2 regions of the Shewanella sp. SM55 genome follow, and region 1 is predicted to be linked to the other one. Evidence: riboswitches for the same ligand, from Rfam matches in the RefSeq annotation. Region 1 holds a riboswitch; the other holds the start of a gene.
What was found. A riboswitch is a leader RNA that binds a small molecule or an ion and turns the genes downstream of it on or off. The one in region 1 is predicted to bind cyclic di-GMP.
Positions count from the first base shown of each region.

Region 2: it holds a riboswitch for cyclic di-GMP, as region 1 does, so the genes downstream of both, L5L91_RS04805 (glycosyl hydrolase family 18 protein) here and gbpA (N-acetylglucosamine-binding protein GbpA) in region 1, are expected to answer to the same signal.

Region 1 is NZ_JAKKRS010000008.1:215,276-225,254, forward strand. It holds gene katB (catalase KatB) at 1-1,011, shown strand, start outside; gene norW (NADH:flavorubredoxin reductase NorW) at 1,127-2,293, opposite strand; gene norV (anaerobic nitric oxide reductase flavorubredoxin) at 2,286-3,815, opposite strand; gene norR (nitric oxide reductase transcriptional regulator NorR) at 4,042-5,649, shown strand; gene L5L91_RS12465 (TMEM165/GDT1 family protein) at 5,700-6,254, opposite strand; cyclic di-GMP riboswitch class I at 6,665-6,764, shown strand; gene gbpA (N-acetylglucosamine-binding protein GbpA) at 6,888-8,333, shown strand; gene L5L91_RS12475 (aromatic amino acid transport family protein) at 8,895-9,979, shown strand, end outside.
Region 2 is NZ_JAKKRS010000002.1:328,963-338,941, reverse strand. It holds gene L5L91_RS04815 (aminopeptidase P family protein) at 1-238, opposite strand, end outside; gene L5L91_RS04810 (ROK family protein) at 632-1,417, shown strand; cyclic di-GMP riboswitch class I at 1,767-1,855, shown strand; gene L5L91_RS04805 (glycosyl hydrolase family 18 protein) at 1,969-4,575, shown strand; gene L5L91_RS04800 (FKBP-type peptidyl-prolyl cis-trans isomerase) at 4,708-5,178, opposite strand; gene L5L91_RS04795 (short-chain fatty acid transporter) at 5,429-6,784, shown strand; gene L5L91_RS04790 (Sbal_3080 family lipoprotein) at 6,859-7,326, opposite strand; gene L5L91_RS04785 (DUF1294 domain-containing protein) at 7,409-7,915, opposite strand; gene L5L91_RS04780 (DUF418 domain-containing protein) at 7,945-9,150, opposite strand; gene L5L91_RS04775 (nucleoside deaminase) at 9,350-9,787, opposite strand; gene L5L91_RS04770 (LysR family transcriptional regulator) at 9,853-9,979, opposite strand, start outside.

The DNA.
Region 1 (9,979 bases):
CCTAAGACAAACTTAAAAGATCCGCAGGCCATGTGGGACTTTTGGTCATTGAATCCTGAAGCTATGCATCAAGTAACCATTTTGATGTCGGATCGTGGTATTCCGGCGAACTACCGTCAAATGCACGGTTATGGTTCACACACTTTCTCGCTGTGGAATGCCAAGGGCGAGCGTTTCTGGGTAAAGTTCCACTTTAAATCGCAGCAAGGCGTGGTCAACTTAACCAATGAACAGGCTGATAAATTAAAAGGGATTGATCCCGATTCATCACAGCGCGATATGGTGGTTGCTATTACTGATGGTAACTTCCCGCGTTGGACGGTTAATGTGCAGATTATGCCTGAGGCAGATGCCAATACTTACCATATCAATCCATTTGATTTAACTAAGGTTTGGCCGCATAGCGACTATCCATTACTTGAGATTGGTGTATTAGAACTGAATCGTCTGCCACAAAACTACTTTGCTGAAGTTGAGCAAGTGGCATTAGCACCTAGTAATTTGGTCCCAGGTGTCGGGGCTTCACCAGACAAGATGTTACAAGCGCGTTTATTTGCCTACGCCGATGCGCAGCGTTACCGCATTGGTGCTAACTACAACCAATTGCCAGTGAACTGCCCGCATGCCGCTAAGGCAAATCACCATCAACGTGCAGGTGCGATGGCGGGTACACAATGTCCTTATCATGGCAGTCAAACTGGTGGCGACGCTTCGGCAAACTATGGCCCGAACAGCACTGCTGATGCCTTGGTTGAGCCAGTAAACTTTAGCGAACCACCATTGCGTTTAGAAGGTGAAGCGGCGCGTTACAGTCGTTATAACCAAGACGATTATACCCAAGCGGGTAATTTGTATCGCATCTTCTCTGAAGCTGAGAAAGCGCGCCTAGTGGCAACAATTTCGGGTTCATTAAGTCAAGCGAGTTTAGATGTGCAGCAACGTATGGTGGCGCATTTTACTCAAGCCGATGCGGATTACGGACAACGTATTAAAGCGGCATTAGGTCTTTAAACTGTTGTTGTTGCGAATGTTTGAATAATAGTGGAAACGATAAAACTGAGTAGAAAGCCTCTACTCAGTTTTTATTATCAGCGACAACAATATTAACATTCTCGTTAATGTGCTCTTAGGCCGCGATGAGCGCTGCATTAGGGCTATTTAGCTGCTTTAACAATCCAAATGCTTGCTGCATTTTATCCTCGGTTACGATAAATCCTATAAATGTTTCATCCACGTCGAATGCTTTAATACAGCTTCCTTGAGCATCAATATCGACTTGCCAGCGATAGACGCCATTCACTGTTATACCGCTGAGCTGCATAGGTAACAGTGGCGTTTTCACTTTAATGAGCATGGCGGGAAAATTCACTGCTGTCGGTTGGTTCAGTAATGTGTTCGCCAGCGCATTGGCGCTCAGTAACGCAGGTTGCAAATAGGCCCTATTTTGGCCGTTGATTTGGGCGCAATCACCTAGCGCATAAATATGGGCATCGTTGGTTTGTAAGCATTCGTTAACGACGATACCTTTATTGACCTCTAGCCCCGCATGCTGGGCAAGTTGACTGTTAGGGATCAGTCCGGCTGCACAGATAACCGCATCACAAATAAACCGTTGGTCATTATCTAGGCACACAGAGATACTGCCATCTTGGTGTTGCAGTTGGCTGACTCGGGTTTGCAATTGCACTGTGACGTTATGCTGCTTTAGTACAGCGGTCAGTTTGTGGTTTAACATTTCGGGTAGCATATTCGGCATTAAGCTCGCTTGTGGATCGACCAAAAACACTTGCTTACCTGCAGTTGCTAAGTCCATTGCCAGTTCAACTCCGACCAAACCAGCACCGATAACCAGTACTCTCCTCGCGCCATGGATGTCTGCTTCGCAGGCCTGATATTCTATTAAGCTGTTAACTGTGTGGATGATATCGACGCCATCTCCCTCTATAGGTGGAATAAAGGGCCGTGCACCCGTGGCAAGCACTAATTTTTTGTACGCAATTTCGCGTCCTTGATGGCAACAGACTACCTGACGAACTTTATCTATTTTTATGACTTCACAGTGATTTATTACATCAATTTGTTGCTCATGTGCAAATTCAGTCGCGGTCAATTTTATGAGGTCTGACGCCATTTTTTTAAGGCTAAACACATGGCTTAAATCTGGTTTATGGTATTCGTCACCAGAGTCGGCTGTGATAACTGTAATCGGTTGTTCGCGGTTTAAACGTCGCAGTGTTTTGACTAGCTGATATGCCGCGAATCCACTGCCGATAATGACGATTGGCTTAGGCATTAGTCACCTCATTTTTTATGACAGCGAAAACGCTTTTACCTAGGCCACATTCGGGACAGAGGAAGTCTTCGGCCACTTGAGTCCAAGGTGTGCCAGCAATGACATCTTGATTAGGTTCTCCTTTTTCAGGGTCGTAAACCCATTGGCAAACGGTGCAAATCATTGATTGTGTATCATTTAATTCGCACGCGTTTGTTGCAATCGGTGCCGTCACAGGGACGTTATTAGTAGCAGTGTTTTCAGCTGTTTGACTGGCCGTGGTGGCTTGGCTAGGTTTTGACATGACTTGATTAATGATAGAGCGACTATTCGCGCTATCAAGGGGCCGCAATGCCCATTCTCGCGCGATTCGCTGGCCGTGCTGACGGCATTCTTGCATCGCATCTCGATCGGGACGCCATTTGACTTTTAATCCCACCGAGGTTTCAAAACCAGCATCCATCAAACGAGTGTGAATTCTATCGACTGCGCCGCCATTCCAGCCATAACTACCAAAAGCTGCCGCCTTTTTATTGCGAAAACGCAGGCCCGTGATTTCTTCAAGCATGGCGGCAATTTTAGGCATCATCACATTATTCATGGTGGATGAGCCGACTAAAATACCTTTTGACCTAAATGCCTGTGCAAGGATTTCGTTTTTATCATGACGTGCGACGTTATACACTTTTACTGCTACATTGGGGTCAACATCATGAATACCTTGAGCAATACCGTCGGCCATCATGCGAGTATTATTGGACATAGAGTCGTAGAAAATCGTGATGCGGTCTTCTTGATAAGCGTCGGCCCAAGCTAAATATTGGTGAATAATTTGGGCAGGATTATCACGCCACACAATGCCGTGTGAAGTTGCGATCATATCTACAGGTAAATTAAAGCTTAATACTTCGTGAATTTTAGCCGTCACTAGGCTGCTAAAGGGCGTTAAAATGTTTGAGTAGTACCGTAGGCATTGTTCCATTAATTCATTTTGATCAACCTCATCATTGAATAAATGTTCGTCGCAATAGTGTTGGCCAAAGGCATCGTTACTGAATAAAACCGCATCTTCGGTGAGGTATGTCATCATGCTATCTGGCCAATGCAACATAGGTGCTTCGATAAATATCAGTTGCTTACCATTGCCTATCGCTAAACTATCCCCTGTCTTTACGGTAATGAAATTCCATTCTGGGTGGTGGTGATGTCCTACAATGGAGTCGACCGCATTTTCACTGCAGTAAATTGGAGTGTTAGGAATTTTGGCCATTAATGCAGTCAGGGCGCCTGAGTGGTCTTCCTCTGCATGGTTCATCACAATATAGTCTATGTCGGTTAAATTAATTTCAGCTTCAAGATTTTGTAAGAATTGCTGGCTAAAACGATGATCAACTGTATCAATTAACACGGTTTTTTCTTCACGGATAAGGTAGCTATTGTAGCTTGTGCCTTTAGTTATTTTGTACTCAGTACCATGAAAATCTTGCACTTCCCAATCGCGTTGACCCACCCAGTGGATATTGTTTTTTACATGAATAGTCATAAATACACCTGTGATAATTAATAATGAATGCGCTACGTAAATCTTGCTTATTTAGTTAAATCTCTTATTGCACTCACTATGCCAACATTGTAAGGCGTTGATTTTTATTGGTATTAACGTATTTCAACATTTGAAATCACTTGTTGGTGTCATAATGACAATTTGATATTGGTCAAATTGACATTACACTGTTGTCAATATGACTTTATTTGACTGTGGATGTGCTATGAGTGCCCATGCTGATTTAACTCAGTTAGCCTTAGATTTAACTGTCGGCGTGTCGACGCAAGACAGATTTGAGCGTTTGTTGGCAGTGGTCAGGCGGCGTGTCAATTGTGATGCTGCGGCATTATTGGCATTTCGGGAGCAGCAATTTGTCCCCTTGGCGATAGATGGGCTCTTTGCCGAAGTGTTAGGGCGGCGCTTTCAAATTAGTGAGCATCCGAGATTAGAGGCTATCGCCCGTGCTGGCGATGTGGTTCGTTTCCCTGCCGACAGTGAACTTCCCGATCCGTATGATGGTTTAATTCCACATCATAGTGCGAACTTACATGTACATGCTTGCATTGGTTTACCACTAATCGCGAACGATCGCTTAATTGGGGCGCTCACCATTGATGGTTTCAACCCTCATCAGTTTGATGGTTTTAGTGATAGCGAGTTGCGTGTGATCAGCGCACTGGCCGCAGCCAGTCTTAATACTGCGTTATTGATGCAACAGCTAGAATCCCAAGTTGTTGAAGTTTCCAATGGCACTGAGGTGCTCAATCGTCCTGCTAGTCAGCAGGAGATCATAGGGCAATCCACACAGATCCAATCGCTAAAGCAGCAGATAAGTGCCGTGGCAGGCACTGACTTATCGGTATTAATTACCGGCGAAACCGGTGTGGGTAAGGAGTTAGTGGCCGCGGCGATACATAATCAATCGACCAGAGCCGATAAATCACTTATCTATTTGAACTGCGCTGCATTGCCGGAGTCCGTCGCCGAAAGCGAGTTATTTGGGCATGTAAAAGGGGCATTTACGGGGGCAATCAGTCATAGGCAAGGCAAGTTTGAACTCGCTGACAAGGGGACCTTGTTTTTAGATGAAATCGGGGAGCTTCCCTTGGGGCTGCAAGCTAAGTTATTGAGGGTTTTACAATACGGTGAATTACAGCGAGTGGGCAGTGATAAGAGCCTAAAAGTTAATACTCGGATTATTGCTGCCACTAATCGAATTCTGCACCAAGAGGCAACGGAAGGGCGCTTTCGTTTCGATCTTTACCATAGGTTGAGCGTATTTCCTATCCACGTAGCACCATTAAGAGAGCGTGGGCAAGATATTGTTATGCTGACAGGTTTTTTTCTTGAACGTTGTAAAGCGAAGTTAGGACTCACCCATATCAATATCACACCCGCAGCGCAGCAGTTATTAGAGCAATACACATGGCCGGGTAATGTGCGTGAGCTAGAGCATGCGATACACAGGGCTGCGGTGTTGGCGAAAGCCGAGCTAAAAACGGCTTACATCAGCTTAAGTGATAAACATTTTCAGCTCGATTCTTTGATGAATCAAGCACACAGAACAGTCGACGAAGATAGGCCATCAGATGCCGCAACGCCAGCCAGTGAATTAGCATTTAGGTCTGAGTCGGCCTGTCGTGAGCGACAATCGCAAGATAATTCCAGTGTTATACTGGGGCTTAAGGCGGCGACTGAGAGATATCAGCGTCAACTTATTCGTCAAGTTTTAGCCGCGAATCAACAAAATTGGGCTGCGTGTGCAAGAATATTGCAAATCGATACAGGTAATTTGCACCGACTTGCAAAACGGTTAGGTTTAAAAGAATAAAATATTGCGTGAAGAAATTTTATTCTGCAGCAAAACCACAGCCTCGATTCTTAGAAGAACAGTGTTGCTACGCCTAAGAGTGCGAACAATACCGCGCAGCCACGGTGTATCCACAACATAGGTAATTTTTCGGCGCTGAAGTGGCCTGCGATCACTACGGGTACGTTAGCAAGCAGCATGCCTAAGGTTGTGCCTGCAACCACCATAGTTAATGAATCGTATTTTGCGGCTAATACCACAGTTGCGATTTGCGTTTTATCCCCCATTTCGGCGATAAAAAACAGGATAAAGGTAGCGAGAAAGGGGCCCATTTTATAGAAACGGCTCTCTTCTGCATCGACTTTATCTGGGATTAACACCCAAAGAGCGATCGCGAAGAAGGACGCAGCCACTAAATAACGTGCAAGATCTGGGCTTACCCAGTTAATGGCCCATTGACCAATCCAAGCGGCGGCAAAATGGTTAAATAATGTCGACAGCAAAATACCTAAAATAATGGCGGTTTTATTTTTAAATCTTGCGGCGAGGATTAGTGCAAGTAATTGAGTTTTATCACCAATTTCGGCGATAGCAACCGTAAAGGTTGAGGCAAGTAGGGCTTCCAAGTGTGATCCTTTAGGGGTGGTTATGACATAAGCACAATAAACCGTCCACCCCTAGGTGCGGTAATTGTGCTCAGGTCTTGCTGGGCAAATCTATGATTTGCTGTGAACACCATGGCATGTTGCCAAGTATGTTGATGTTCACCCTAGATGACGATGGTTCGAAATCCAGTTAGCTACTCCCCCGAAGCGAGGTGGGCATTATACCTAGGTAAGATTTAGTTTCAAGCACGAGTTTATAACAGTAGGTGCTGATAAATGTTTGACGGGTGTCAGAAAAATACCGATTCACATTCTGTAACTTAATGAATATAAATGAATTATTTTTTGACAACGTTGTCTTTTGTTGCTAATTTAGCCAAGTCATTTCTACTTAGTTACATACTGTTAACTCGTAGTGACTCAATGATAACGACTGTATTTGGCAAACTAATTGAAAAGTTAGGACGCAAAGCTTCCGGTCTAAGGTTGTAAATGGATTTTTTAGTGAACTAAGATAGCGGAGTTGCCGCAGAATTCGATTTCTGTGAAAGATAAACGACTGCTGTTTAATACTGTTGTTTGCCCAAATACCACTTTTATATCTAAGCCTATCATTATGTTTAGGATGATAGGCAATCAATGGAGTGCATTAAAGTGGCAAATCCTACTGTTTTTTCCCCTATTTCTAAATTGAGTTTATTGGCCGCGGCAGTAATGGCGACGAATGCGTTTGTGAGTATCTCTGCGCAGGCGCACGGTTATGTTGTGGCACCTGAATCGCGTTCATATGCCTGTAAAACAGGTAAAAATGCCAATTGTGGTGCGGTGCAATGGGAGCCGCAAAGTGTTGAGGGGCCATCGGGTTTTCCTGAATCAGGTCCTGCTGATGGCAAATTGGCGAGTGCTGGCAATGGTGCTTTTTCACCTTTGGATGAACAAAGTCCGAGCCGTTGGGCAAAGACGGATATTAAAGCGGGCTGGAATAAGTTCAGTTGGCAGTTCACAGCAAACCATGTCACCCGTAATTGGCGTTACTATTTAACTCGCCAAGATTGGAACCCAAACCAAGCTTTGAGTCGAGCGAGCTTTGACTTAGCACCCTTTTGCGTAGTTGATGGTGGTATGGAACAGCCGCCTAAGTTAGTGACCCATGACTGCTACGTGCCAGAAGGTCGCAGTGGTTATCAAGTGATCTTGGCCGTGTGGGAAGTGGGAGATACGACGAATAGTTTCTACAATGCTATCGATGTGAACTTGGGCTCGGGTCCTGTTGTGCCGAGTGAATGGCAAGATGTGGGGGATATCAATCCGTCACTCGATCTAAAAGCAGGCGATAAAGTGATGACCCGGGTGTTTGACGCCAATGGTGAGCAAGCGGCTAAGCAAACAGTCATTACCATTAGTGATGCGACTCAAGGTGATAAACAAAATTGGCCTTTCCTATTAGCGAGCGCGATTAATGCCCAGCAGTCCCAGTTAAAAGCGGGACAAAAAAATGCATCGGGTGTGATTGAGCCTGTGTATGGCAAGAACGACATTTTTACAGCGAAAAACTCAGGTATTGAGCGTGTCGAAGTGGGATTTGATTTAGCTCCTGCTCCGGGCAACAGCTTAGAAGTCACTTCACTTGCCGATGATTATCAAATTATCGATGGTGCGGCGAAGGTCAGCTTTGATGTGACCAGTAACGCCGAGATGCTAGTGTCAGCGTATTTGTTTAGCCATGATGGCACAGCGGCAGGTTTTGTGAGCCAAACTGTTAACAATACCAGTGCTAGCTTAGTGTTAGACGTCGTTGAGCCTAAAGCTGGACATTATCATTTGCAGGTAAAAGCTGAGCCTAAACAAGGTGATGTTATTCAGCAGAACTTTGATCTCTTCTTAAAGGATCAAGCTCCTGCACCAGAAGCTGATTTTGTATTCCCAGCAGGCGTGAAAGGTTACGTTGCAGGTACTACAGTGTTACAGCCTAAAAATGGCAAAGTGTATCAATGTAAGCCATTCCCTTATAGCGGCTATTGCGTGCAGTGGTCGGCTTCTGCCACTGGATTTGAACCAGGTGTTGGCGCTTCTTGGGCTATGGCGTGGACTGAGCTGTAAATTAACTTTTTGAGTTAATCAATTCTCAACATGATGTGATTGGGCTTAAACATATCCGTGTGTTTAAGCCCTTTTTGTCTGCATCGGATGGAAAAAGACCGGCTTTATTTTGATTCGAGCCTAATACAAGATTACAGGTATTCTCAACAAAGGTAGCGATTTTGTTGGCTTGTATATTTTCGTTTATCACAGCGCTATTAAGTTGTTACCGTACCGTTTGCTACCCTTCTTTGTTCACAACTGGCTTGCCCACTGGGTTTGGCTCTGTTAATGTCCCAAACTATCTATTTAATCGATGCTTATATCGGTACATTAATTTGGGCTATCACAATTGAAAGTCATGCCATTTTTCAATAATCGATTTAGTTAGCCTCAATGGCTACTGGGTTGAAACATTCAAAAGCTATTGGGGCCAATTGATCTGCTAGGTCGAGATCTGATTGGATGCTTTAAGTGATGTGTCGCTTATTTCGATTTAAGACGCAAGGCTTTATCGGTTCAAATCTTACTCAAATAAAATAATAATTAATTATTGAACAGGACTATTGTGTGAATTCAAAAATGTTAGGCTCGATCGCCATCGTTGCCGGGACGGCCATTGGCGCAGGTATGTTAGCGTTACCTTTAGCCACAGCGGCTTTAGGTATTATCCCTGCTTTAGTGTTACTCGTCGTTATTTGGGGCGTGTCCGCCTATACCTCATTACTTATGCTCGAAATTAACTTACGCACTGGCGTGGGGGATAACGTGCATGCTATTACGGGTAAGTTACTGGGTAAAAAAGGTCAAATAATTCAAGGTGCTTCTTTCCTGAGTTTATTATTTGCCTTGACCGCGGCTTATCTCACCGGCGGTTCTTCGTTATTAGTGCTTAAAGCGAAGAACATGTTCGATATCGTGCTCGATAATCAAGTCGCAGTGTTGTTATTTACACTCGTGCTCGGTGGCTTTGCGGCGCTAGGTGTTGCTTGGGTCGATAAAGTTTCACGTTTCCTATTTTCGTTAATGATTCTATTGCTCGTGGTGGTGGTATTATTTTTATTGCCCGAAGTCAGTATTGCTAGCATGGCAACTGGCGCGATTGCCGAGTCTATGACCAGCAATTGGATGGCGGCAATTCCCGTAGTGTTTACTTCGTTTGGTTTCCACGTCTGTATCGCCACTTTAGTGCGTTATCTCGATGGCGATGCGGTATCACTGCGTAAAGTGTTGTTAATCGGCTCGACGATCCCACTTGCTTGTTATGTTCTGTGGTTATTGGTGACTTTAGGCACTGTCGGCGGATATGAGGTGAATAGTTTTGAAGGTTCACTACCTTCACTCGTCACGGCATTGCAGGATATTGCTCATACGCCTTGGATCAGCAAATGTATTTCATTATTCGCTGACTTAGCTTTAGTGACCTCATTCCTCGGTGTGACCTTAAGTTTATATGACTTTATCGCCGAATTAACTCGTGCCAAAGAAACGTTTGCCGGTCGTATTCAAACTTGGTTACTCACCTTTATTCCGCCTGTCTTGTGTGCCTTGTATTTGCCTGAAGGCTTTGTGGCGGTACTGGGATTTGCTGCCGTACCATTGGTCGTGATGATCATCTTCTTGCCAATTGTTATGGCACTGCGTCAACGTCAGTCGCAGCTCGGTGG
Region 2 (9,979 bases), on a different contig from region 1:
CTTGCAAACGAACTTGAACCGTATAGCGGCCATCGGTAAATATTGCGGCTTTATCTTTCAATACGATAGCCATACCCGCCGAACCGGTAAAGTTGGTTGCCCAGTACAAACGTTCGTTATGTGCCGGCACATATTCGCCCAGATATTCGTCGGCACGGGGAATAATAAAAGCATCGAGATTAGCAGATGTTAATTCGTTACGAATAGCACCGAGACGGTTAGCGATTGATTGTGACATAAGGGCTCCAATTAAGACTGGCATGCTATGCGAGTCGGTAGGCGAAGATCGCCTAAGGATGAGTAGGTTTATGTTGATTTGAGTTTTAACCGGCTCGGATTATCGCAAGTCTAGCGCGCTAGATGCAAGGGTAGCGAATAAAGGATTTTGTATACAATCGTGAATTTGTGCAGGTAAGACGCTTGAGGTTATGGGATTTGTTGTTAATTTATTTATGTGATTTTGAGCATGAAAAGTGAATTAAATAAAAGGTTGGTCATGTTTTAATTAGGACTTGTTCCTTAAAAATTAGCAACTTAAGTTTTATTCAATCGCTAACATTTGGACCCTATGTTAACATTTGCCATCTCTACTCGGGGTCAGAGTGGAGCACATGTATCAGTGGAGTAAGCGATGCAAATACTAACAATAGATGTGGGCGGTACCAAAGCCCTGTTCGAACTTCAGCTCGCGGGACATACAGAACAATATAAAATCCCCACAGGTGAAGGTTTTAAAATTGAAGAGTTAAATAATCAAATTGCGGCGTTTGAACGTGATTATGATTTACAGCATTACCAACTAGCGATTGCCGTACCTGGACTGGTACAAAATAATCGTTTGGTTTCTTGTAAATCTTTACCTGGACTCAATGGATTGAGCTTCGATACAGTCAAAACCCAGGGTGAGCTTAAGTTTATCTGCAACGATATCGATGCGGGTATGCAAGCGACTTGTGATGCCAAATATGCCTGTGAATTATTGGTCATGTGCGGCACTGGGATCGGTATGTCTATTGCCTTTAATGGGCAAGTCTTTACGGGAGCGACTGGCGTGGCGGGGGAGTTGGGGCCTTGTCGCGTGATGACAGAATCTGGCGAGTTTAGTTTAGAGCAACTGGCCAGTGGCGATTCAGTACGCAGCCGCAAAATCTCCACTCAGGATGATTTATATCGCGCGGGCAGTTATCTCGGCATGGGATTAGCGTGGGCGGTTAATTTATTTAATCCCAATCGAATTTGGCTTGCTGGCGGTATGATGAATAGCGCTCCTTACTACAAAGGCTGTCTCGAAAGCTTAAAGCAAATGGCATTGAGCGCGCCCTTAGCTGAGATGAAAATCAATCGTGTCGATGATATGGAAACCTTGGTTTGCCGCGGTTTATCTGTGATGCTCGCAAGGGACTATCCCCGTGCATAAGGATAATAAATGCCCCGCGCATAAGGATCATAATGTTGCTCGACAATGGTTTGCGCCATGAATGTTTAGTGATTGAGTTTTAGCTGTATAAGCGACGTAAATTGTGAAATATAAAGCAGGACTTGTGATACCTTTGGCATATCGAGTCCTGTTTTTTTATTTTTAAAGTATTCAGATAATCCTCATTATCCAAAGTAAATATTAGCGATAGTTTAATTTGCATAATTCCTTTCTTATCAGATGGCTAGTTCTATTTACGATTTTAGCCAATAACGCAGTTGATAATATTTTGTTGCAATTTTATTTCACTTACGCTTATTCTGATATTTGCAATGACAACGTTGTCATTGCGTGTAAAAGGCAAACCAGTTGAAAAACTGGGACGCAAAGCCTCCGGTCTAAGGGTTCGTCTGTACCTATGATAGCGGGGATACCACAGGTTTTTCTTCGTGCAGTTGTCAGTCGTTTTGCATGGTTTTAAGAGAGTGCTGTTTCCTGTCTACGCTTTGTTTGCCTTATTGATTCATATAAAAATTCAATAGGGATATCTCATGTTCAAGACTCAAATTTCAACATCAGCCTTGCTAGTGGCATCAGCGCTGGCATCTACCATCAGTGCCAGCGTTTTTGCAGCGGCGCCCGGTAAACCGACTTTAGGTTGGGGCGAAACTAAGTTCGCTATTATTGAAGTGAATCAAGCGGCTACCGCTTACAATCAATTAGTTACGGTGAAAGATGCCGCCGATGTATCCGTCAGTTGGAACCTTTGGAGTGGCGATGTGGGCAATAGCGCCCAAGTGTTACTCAACGGCAATGTAGTTTGGGAAGGCCCATCTGGCGCGTCGGGAACCGCTAACTTTAAGGTGAACAAGGGCGGCCGTTATCAGATGCAAGTACAACTGTGTAACAGTGATGGCTGTACGGCGAGCGATGCTAAACAAATCCTGGTGGCTGATACCGACGGTAGCCATTTAGTGCCACTCAATGCTCCCCTAAAAGAAAACAACCGTCCCTATGCTAATAAATCAGGCAAAGTGGTGGGAGGTTACTTTGTCGAATGGGGCGTATACGGTCGTAAATTCCCGGTCGATAAGATACCTGCGCAAAACTTAACCCATATTTTATATGGCTTTACCCCAATTTGTGGTGGTGATGGCATCAATGATAGCTTGAAAGAAATCGAAGGCAGTTTCGAAGCGTTGCAACGTGCCTGTAGTGGTCGTGGTGATTTTAAAGTTGCGATTCACGATCCTTGGGCGGCGATTCAAATACCGCAGGCGGGAGTCAGTGAGCATTCAGATCCTTACAAAGGTAACTTCGGTCAATTGATGGCACTTAAGCAAGCACATCCAGATTTGAAGATTTTACCTTCGGTCGGTGGTTGGACCCTCTCGGATCCCTTCTTTTTCTTCGGTGATAAAACCAAGCGCGATATCTTTGTCGCTTCGGTGAAAGAGTTTCTACAGACATGGAAATTCTTCGATGGCGTAGATATCGACTGGGAATTTCCAGGGGGGAATGGCGCTAACCCAAATTTAGGTAATGCCAATGACGGTGAAACCTATGTGACTCTCATGCGTGAACTGCGGGCAATGCTTGATGAACTAAGCGCCGAAACGGGTCGTACCTATGAGCTGACCTCTGCTATTAGCGCAGGTGACGATAAAATTCAAAAAGTCGATTATCAGGCTGCTCAGCAGTACATGGATTACATCTTCTTGATGAGTTACGACTTTAATGGTGGTTGGACTAATACTGAACTCGGCCATCAAACCAATCTGTATGAAGCGAGTTGGGATCCCAATACCCGTTACACCACAGCTAATGGCGTTAATGCGCTGTTAGGCCAAGGTGTGACCCCAGGGAAAATTGTGGTCGGTGCCGCTATGTACGGCCGCGGCTGGACAGGTGTGAATGGCTACAGTGGTAATAATCCTTTTACAGGGACGGCAACGGGCAAAGTGAAAGGTACTTGGGAAGCTGGTGTGGTGGATTATCGTCAGATAGCGAATGACTACATGGGAAGCGGTTGGGCTTACAGTTACGACGAAACAGCTGAGGCGCCATCTTTGTTTAAGGCATCTACTGGCGATTTAATCACTTTCGATGATGCTCGTTCAGTTAAAGCCAAGGGGCAATATGTGCTTTCTAATCAACTTGGTGGGCTTTTTGCGTGGGAGCTTGATGCCGATAATGGCGACATTCTGAATGCCATGCACGAAGGTTTAGGTCATGGTGAAGGCACCACTCCGCCAGTGAATAAAGCGCCCATTGCCAATGCGGGCGCGGATGTGAATGTCACCGGTCCCGCCGATGTGACGCTCAATGGTAGCGGTTCGCGCGATCCTGAAAACGCTGCCTTAAGCTATCTCTGGACTCAAGTCTCTGGGCCAAGTGTTGCCATCGCAAATGCGGATATGGCGAATGCGACTATTCAACTGGGAGCAACCCAAACCGATGTCGCCTATGATTTTAGCCTTAAAGTCACGGATCCTGAAGGGTTATCTGCCACAGATTCAGTGACAGTAACCAACAAGGCTGATACGCCTAATCAAGCACCTGTAGTGACTCTGGCTCCGACTGCGACAGTTGAAGCGGGTAAAACCGTCAGTATAGTAGCGAGTGCCTCCGATGCAGATGGTGATGCCTTAACCTACGCTTGGACTGTGCCCGCAGGCGTGTCGGCAACCGGGCAAAATAGTGCCACGTTAGTAGTTACTGGCCCCAATGTTACCGAAGCGACCCGCTATGGTTTGAGCGTGCTGGTTTCCGATGGTGCCTTAGATGCAAGCGCATCGACGAATCTGACTGTGACGCCAAAAGTGGTAGGTGGTGGGTGCGATGCAACCGATCCCAATGCCGGTAACTATCCTGCTTGGCAAACCAGTGTGGTGTATAACACGGGCGATACTGTGAGTCATAGTCAGTTGGTATGGAAAGCAAAGTATTGGACGCAGGGTAATACGCCATCTCGCATCGCAGACCAATGGCAGCTACTCAGCCAAGTTGATCTCGGTTGGGATGCGGGTGTGGTGTATAACGGCGGTCAAACTACTCGCTATAACGGTCGTGTTTGGAAGGCGAGTTACTGGACTAAAGGTGATGTACCGGGTGTTGCAGCAGTATGGGTTGATATTGGCGCGGCAACCTGCCAGTAATCATCCAAAATTTTGATATTATTGGTTAAAAAATAAAGCCCTGCGAAGATTCAGGGCTTTTTTCTTTATTAAGCGAAAGGTTTTTTTATGAATACAGCCGAATGCGTTAAGACAGACTCATTGAAGACTGATTTAATTAATCTTAAGCAGTTCCACATCAAAAATTAACACAGAACCACCACCAATCTTGCCCGTGCTACGGTTACCGTAGGCGAGTTCACTGGGAATAAAAAACCGCATTTTATCGCCAACAACCATCAGTTGTACGCCCTCAGTCCAACCTTTAATTACCCTATTAAGCGGAAATGCGATGGGTTCGCCGCGATCAACCGAACTGTCAAACACAGTACCGTCAATCAAAGTGCCATGATAATGGACTGTCACTGTATCGCTGGCTTTAGGATGAACTGTGCCATCGCCCTGAGTTAATACTTGATATTGCAAACCTGAAGCTGTGGTAATCACACCTTCTTTGGTTTTGTTTTGTGTTAAAAACTCATTGCCTAAACGGATATTTTCTTGGGCGGCTTTTTGGCCATTCATCGAGGTAAAGAAGTAAAAAATCACCCCAGCAATCACCACAACGGCAAGTAACATTTTCATATAAAGAGCACCTTAGTTAATTTTTGCCATATTATCAGTTTTTTAGCATCAGATGCTATCGGCACTCGCGTGTGCGTTGAGCGGGATATCTGGTGCTACCAGTTCAAACCGTTAAAAACTCCCTCAAGACTTTATCCTGCTTTAGAGATCGCTTAATCTGTGGGCTTAAGACTCAATAAAAATTCAATAAAAACAAATAAGAACTAGGGCGTGTTGACGTTTTAGTTCAGATAATAAACAAGGAAAGTCTATGTTAAACAAAGCGGCAAAACCTCTGGTCAAACTCGTCGACCGATATCTACCCGATCCTTATATTTTCGTGCTTTTACTTACCTTAGTCGTATTAATTGCTGCTGTGGTCGCTGAACATAAAACCCCGCTGGAAGTCATCAATTATTGGGGTGATGGCTTTTGGACGCTGTTAAGTTTTTCGATGCAGATGCTGTTAGTGCTGGTGGCAGGATTTATGTTGGCAAGCTCGCCGCCGATTAAAAAGCTGCTCGATGCCATTGCTGGATTGGCTAAGTCGGCACCACAAGCCATTATTTTAGTGACTTTGGTGTCACTGGTCGCCAGTTGGATTAACTGGGGTTTTGGGCTAGTGGTGGGCGCGTTATTTGCCAAAGCCTTAGCTCGCAAAGTAAAAGTGGATTATCGGCTGCTGGTCGCCAGCGCCTATTCCGGCTTTGTGGTTTGGCATGGTGGGCTTGCGGGTTCGATCCCATTAACCATAGCGACGGTGGGGCATTTCTCTGAATCGCAAATCGGTATCATCCCCACCAGTGACACCATTTTCGCGAGTTATAATTTATTGTTAGTGGCAATTCTGTTTGTGGTTATGCCCTTAGTAAATCGCTTTATGTTGCCAGAAGAAAAAGACAGTGTTTATGTCGACCCAAGCGCCCTTGATGACAAAGGCGCTGAACTTGATGCTTCGGCGTTAGAGCTTAACTCTGCAAATGTGAGCGAGCGTCAGCCTGAAAGCCGTCCTGCGGATAAGTTAGAAAATAGTCGTTTACTCGGCTGGAGTGTAGGTGGCGCTGGGCTTGTATATTTAGGTTATTACTTTTGGGTGCAGGGCGGCAGCTTAAATCTCAATTTAGTGAATTTCTTATTTCTGTTCCTCGCCATACTGTTACATCAAACACCACGCAGTTTATTAACCAGCTTGAATGAGGCCATTAAGGGCGGCGCAGGGATTGTTATCCAATTTCCCTTTTATGCGGGCATTATGGCTGTGATGGTGCAATCGGGTTTAGCTCAAAGTATTTCGGAAGGTTTTGTGGCCATCGCTAGCGCCGAGAGCCTGCCATTTTGGAGCTTTATCAGTGCAGGAATTGTGAATATTTTTGTGCCATCGGGAGGTGGCCAATGGGCGGTGCAGGCACCGATTATGTTACCCGCCGCACAGGCTTTAGGTGCTGATGTCGCTCGGGTCGCAATGGCCGTTGCTTGGGGAGATGCGTGGACTAACTTGATTCAACCTTTCTGGGCACTGCCTGTGCTGGCGATTGCAGGCTTAAAAGCGCGGGATATTATGGGCTTTTGTTTAATGCAATTGATGATCACTGGCGTGATTATCAGTATCGCGTTGAGCTGGTTTTAAAGATAATAAACAGTGCAAAACTAAACAGGGTAATTCAATGATTACCCTGTTTTTTAGTTAAGGTTTCAATGATATTAATCGCTTGAACCATTTACTTTTTTTGTTGCTTCATCAGCGGTGATTTGATCAAATAGAGCTGACATCATATAGCTAATACGATTCGCAGCATTACCAAACTTACTCGGGTTCGCAGTATAGGGTACTTGAAACTTAACACTGCCAACTCTTTGGCCATTCTGAAATGCGTTAATTTCAGCGCTTTTTAAATATAATGCCAAGTCCCAAGTCCAATTACCTTCATATTCTAATGTGAGTTTATTTAAATCATGTTTAGAACCATCAGGCTGCACTGTGTAGGTGTAATTATTTGCTTTTAGCCATGTCTCCATTGTTTCTTGGAAGCCGTCACGTGTTTCTTTATCCTTAATAATGACTATTTCTACATTGTTAGTATTTGTTTCTATTGGTTTTGCTGTATAGCGAGGTGCGGCACAACCCGATAGTATTGCAACACCCAAAACTGCAACTAAAAATTTTTTCATAATTTAACCTTTTGTTTTTATATTAAAATAAGTTAAAGCGTTTTAGTGACAAACTTTTGATTTTCATAGAATCCATTGCTTGCTAGATAAACATATCTACGGCGCCAGTTTTTATGCCATAACCCAGCACGGCTAAGTTGGCGACAACGGTGAGCCAAAAGACGTTTCTAAATGAGGCTTTAATGGACTTGTGTCTTAACAGGTTTTGGGCAAATAGAGCGCCGGGCCAACCGCCCATGAGAGCGAGCAGATGTAATGTGCTTTCTTTAGTGCGCCATTTATTACGTTTAGCGGCGGATTTATCGATGGCATAGGCGATAAAGGTGAGCAGGCTTAGCGTGAGGTATATACCCGCAATCCCGACTGGCAGCATATGTTGCTGCGCTGCGCCGATTAAGCCAGCAAGAAAAATTACCACCAATAACAGCGGCATAAGGCTTGAGCCTGAAGCTGCTGTATTGGATTTTTGAGTGCGGCTACTTTGGGCGCGATTGTTCTGTGTGCGACCGCTTTGTGCTCGACTCTTTTGCGGGCGATTGGTTTGAGGTGAAGCGCTGTTGCCCGTTTTGGTAGTTTTTTTGTTTGTCATTATCTGGTATCAATCTCGTGTCAGTGTTTTTAAGCTTGCTTGTGTTCTTGTGATGCCGTGTATTTTTTTAACACGAGGTGGCGCCACAGTTTCTCCAGCGGCCCTTGCTTGAAATAGCGTAAGTACAGGCTGGCTAACAGTAATTGCACTACTGAATAAACCAGCGCCATGGCCATGTATCCCCATCTATCTAAGCTCAATAGCAATTCGGGAGCTAAGTGTCTAAACACTAACACGCCAATGATGGATTGCAGAATATAGAGACTAAACGCGAGTTTGCCTACATTTTGCAACGAAGTCAGTATATTAGGATTATTCTGGCAAACCTTAACTATAATGTGGATGTAAATCAGCGCCATAGGAATAGCACTTAGCATGATTAACACATCTGAAAACGCAACGAGAATAGTATTTTTCGTTAAACTTAAGATGGTATCAAGCAGTGATAGCGTTACGCTTGCTAGCACTAACTTTACCAGTACCGATTTACTAAAACCTTGCTCAAAAGTCCCTTGTTGATACAAAGCCATTCCGAGCAACATCAAGCCAGCCGTAAACCACATTATGGTAAAAGGGATCACCAGTGCCATATAGCCAACTTGCATCAATTGCAGTAATAGTTGGTCGGCATAGCCAGAGGTCCATGCACTGTATTGCTCTGCAAATAGACTCGATTCTCGAGTGAAAGGTTCATCGCTGCCCGTAAGGCTAACCAGCGTAATGATAACTAAGGCGCTTAAAATAAAAATATTCGCTTTGCGCTTAAGGGCTTCAACACTTAAATCTTTGTAACACAAAGCTAAAAATCCGCTGATGCCATAGGTGAATAAAATATCACCTGACCAAATAAAAATGCCGTGGAGTAGGCCAAATACAATTAACCATTTTAAACGTGATCGCAGTAGGGAATAAGCTTCTAGGCCTTTGGCGCTAAATCGCTGATATTGAATAAAAAGCCCGACACCAAACAAGATGGAAAACAGACTGATAAAGCGTGCCTCGATGAAAAAGTTACTGAACACTTTGATAATGTGATCCGACAGCGGCTGTGTTTCATGGGGCGCATAGCCAAAAAAAGTAATGCCCATAAAATAGATATTCATAAAAAATATCCCCAACACGGCTAAGCCGCGAATAGCATCGAGGTTGGCATTACGCTGTGCGGGTATCGTCATTACAACAGGCTGCGTGGAGTCTGATCTTGACCAAGGGTCTTTAGGTAAGTTTGCTGACACGTTAGCTGAGTTCCTTTCGCTAGTAGACATGTTCCACTTTTCACTGGAATTTGGGAGGGCTAGCCTAGCAGGCGCTAGCCTCCAATGAAATACAGCCAACACAAAAAGTAAAATACAGGAAAGGTAGAAAGTGAATTAGCGCCAATGTAAAAAGTGAAATACAAAAATGCAGAAACGGATTGAGAAGACTGTCGAACCATTACTCGCCGATATCTTCGTTCCAGAGTGTGGGATTACTGGCGATAAAGTCCTGCATCAATTGTTTGCACTCGGCATTATCGACCACAGTGACATCCACGCCGCGGGATTTTACATAGGCTTCTGGCCCTTGGAAGGTAGCGTTTTCACCGACGATGACTTTTGGTATGCCATAAAGTAATACTGCGCCGCTGCACATATCGCAGGGCGATAGGGTGGAATACAAGGTCGCCCTTTGGTACTCGGCGGCGCTAAATCGGCCGGCATTTTCGAGACAATCCATTTCGGCATGCAGTACTGAACTGCCTTTTTGTACCCGTTTATTGTGGCCGCGCCCGACGATTTTGCCATCGATCACTAATACCGAACCAATGGGGATGCCGCCCTCGGCGAGTCCTTGCTTAGCTTCTTCAATGGCTGCCGCTAAAAATTCATCCATCTTGATATCCTTAAAATATGAACCCTGAGTATTGAACTCAGCATAGCACTCGTTTGGGAGACAATCTAAATGGTTTTGATTTGTTGCTTCAATAAGTCCCTCAGGCTATCGAGAATTGGCAGCGAAGCCATTTCTGGCCGATAAATCAGGCAGATATCGGCGGAGATGGTTTGTTTTAACTTAATAAACTTT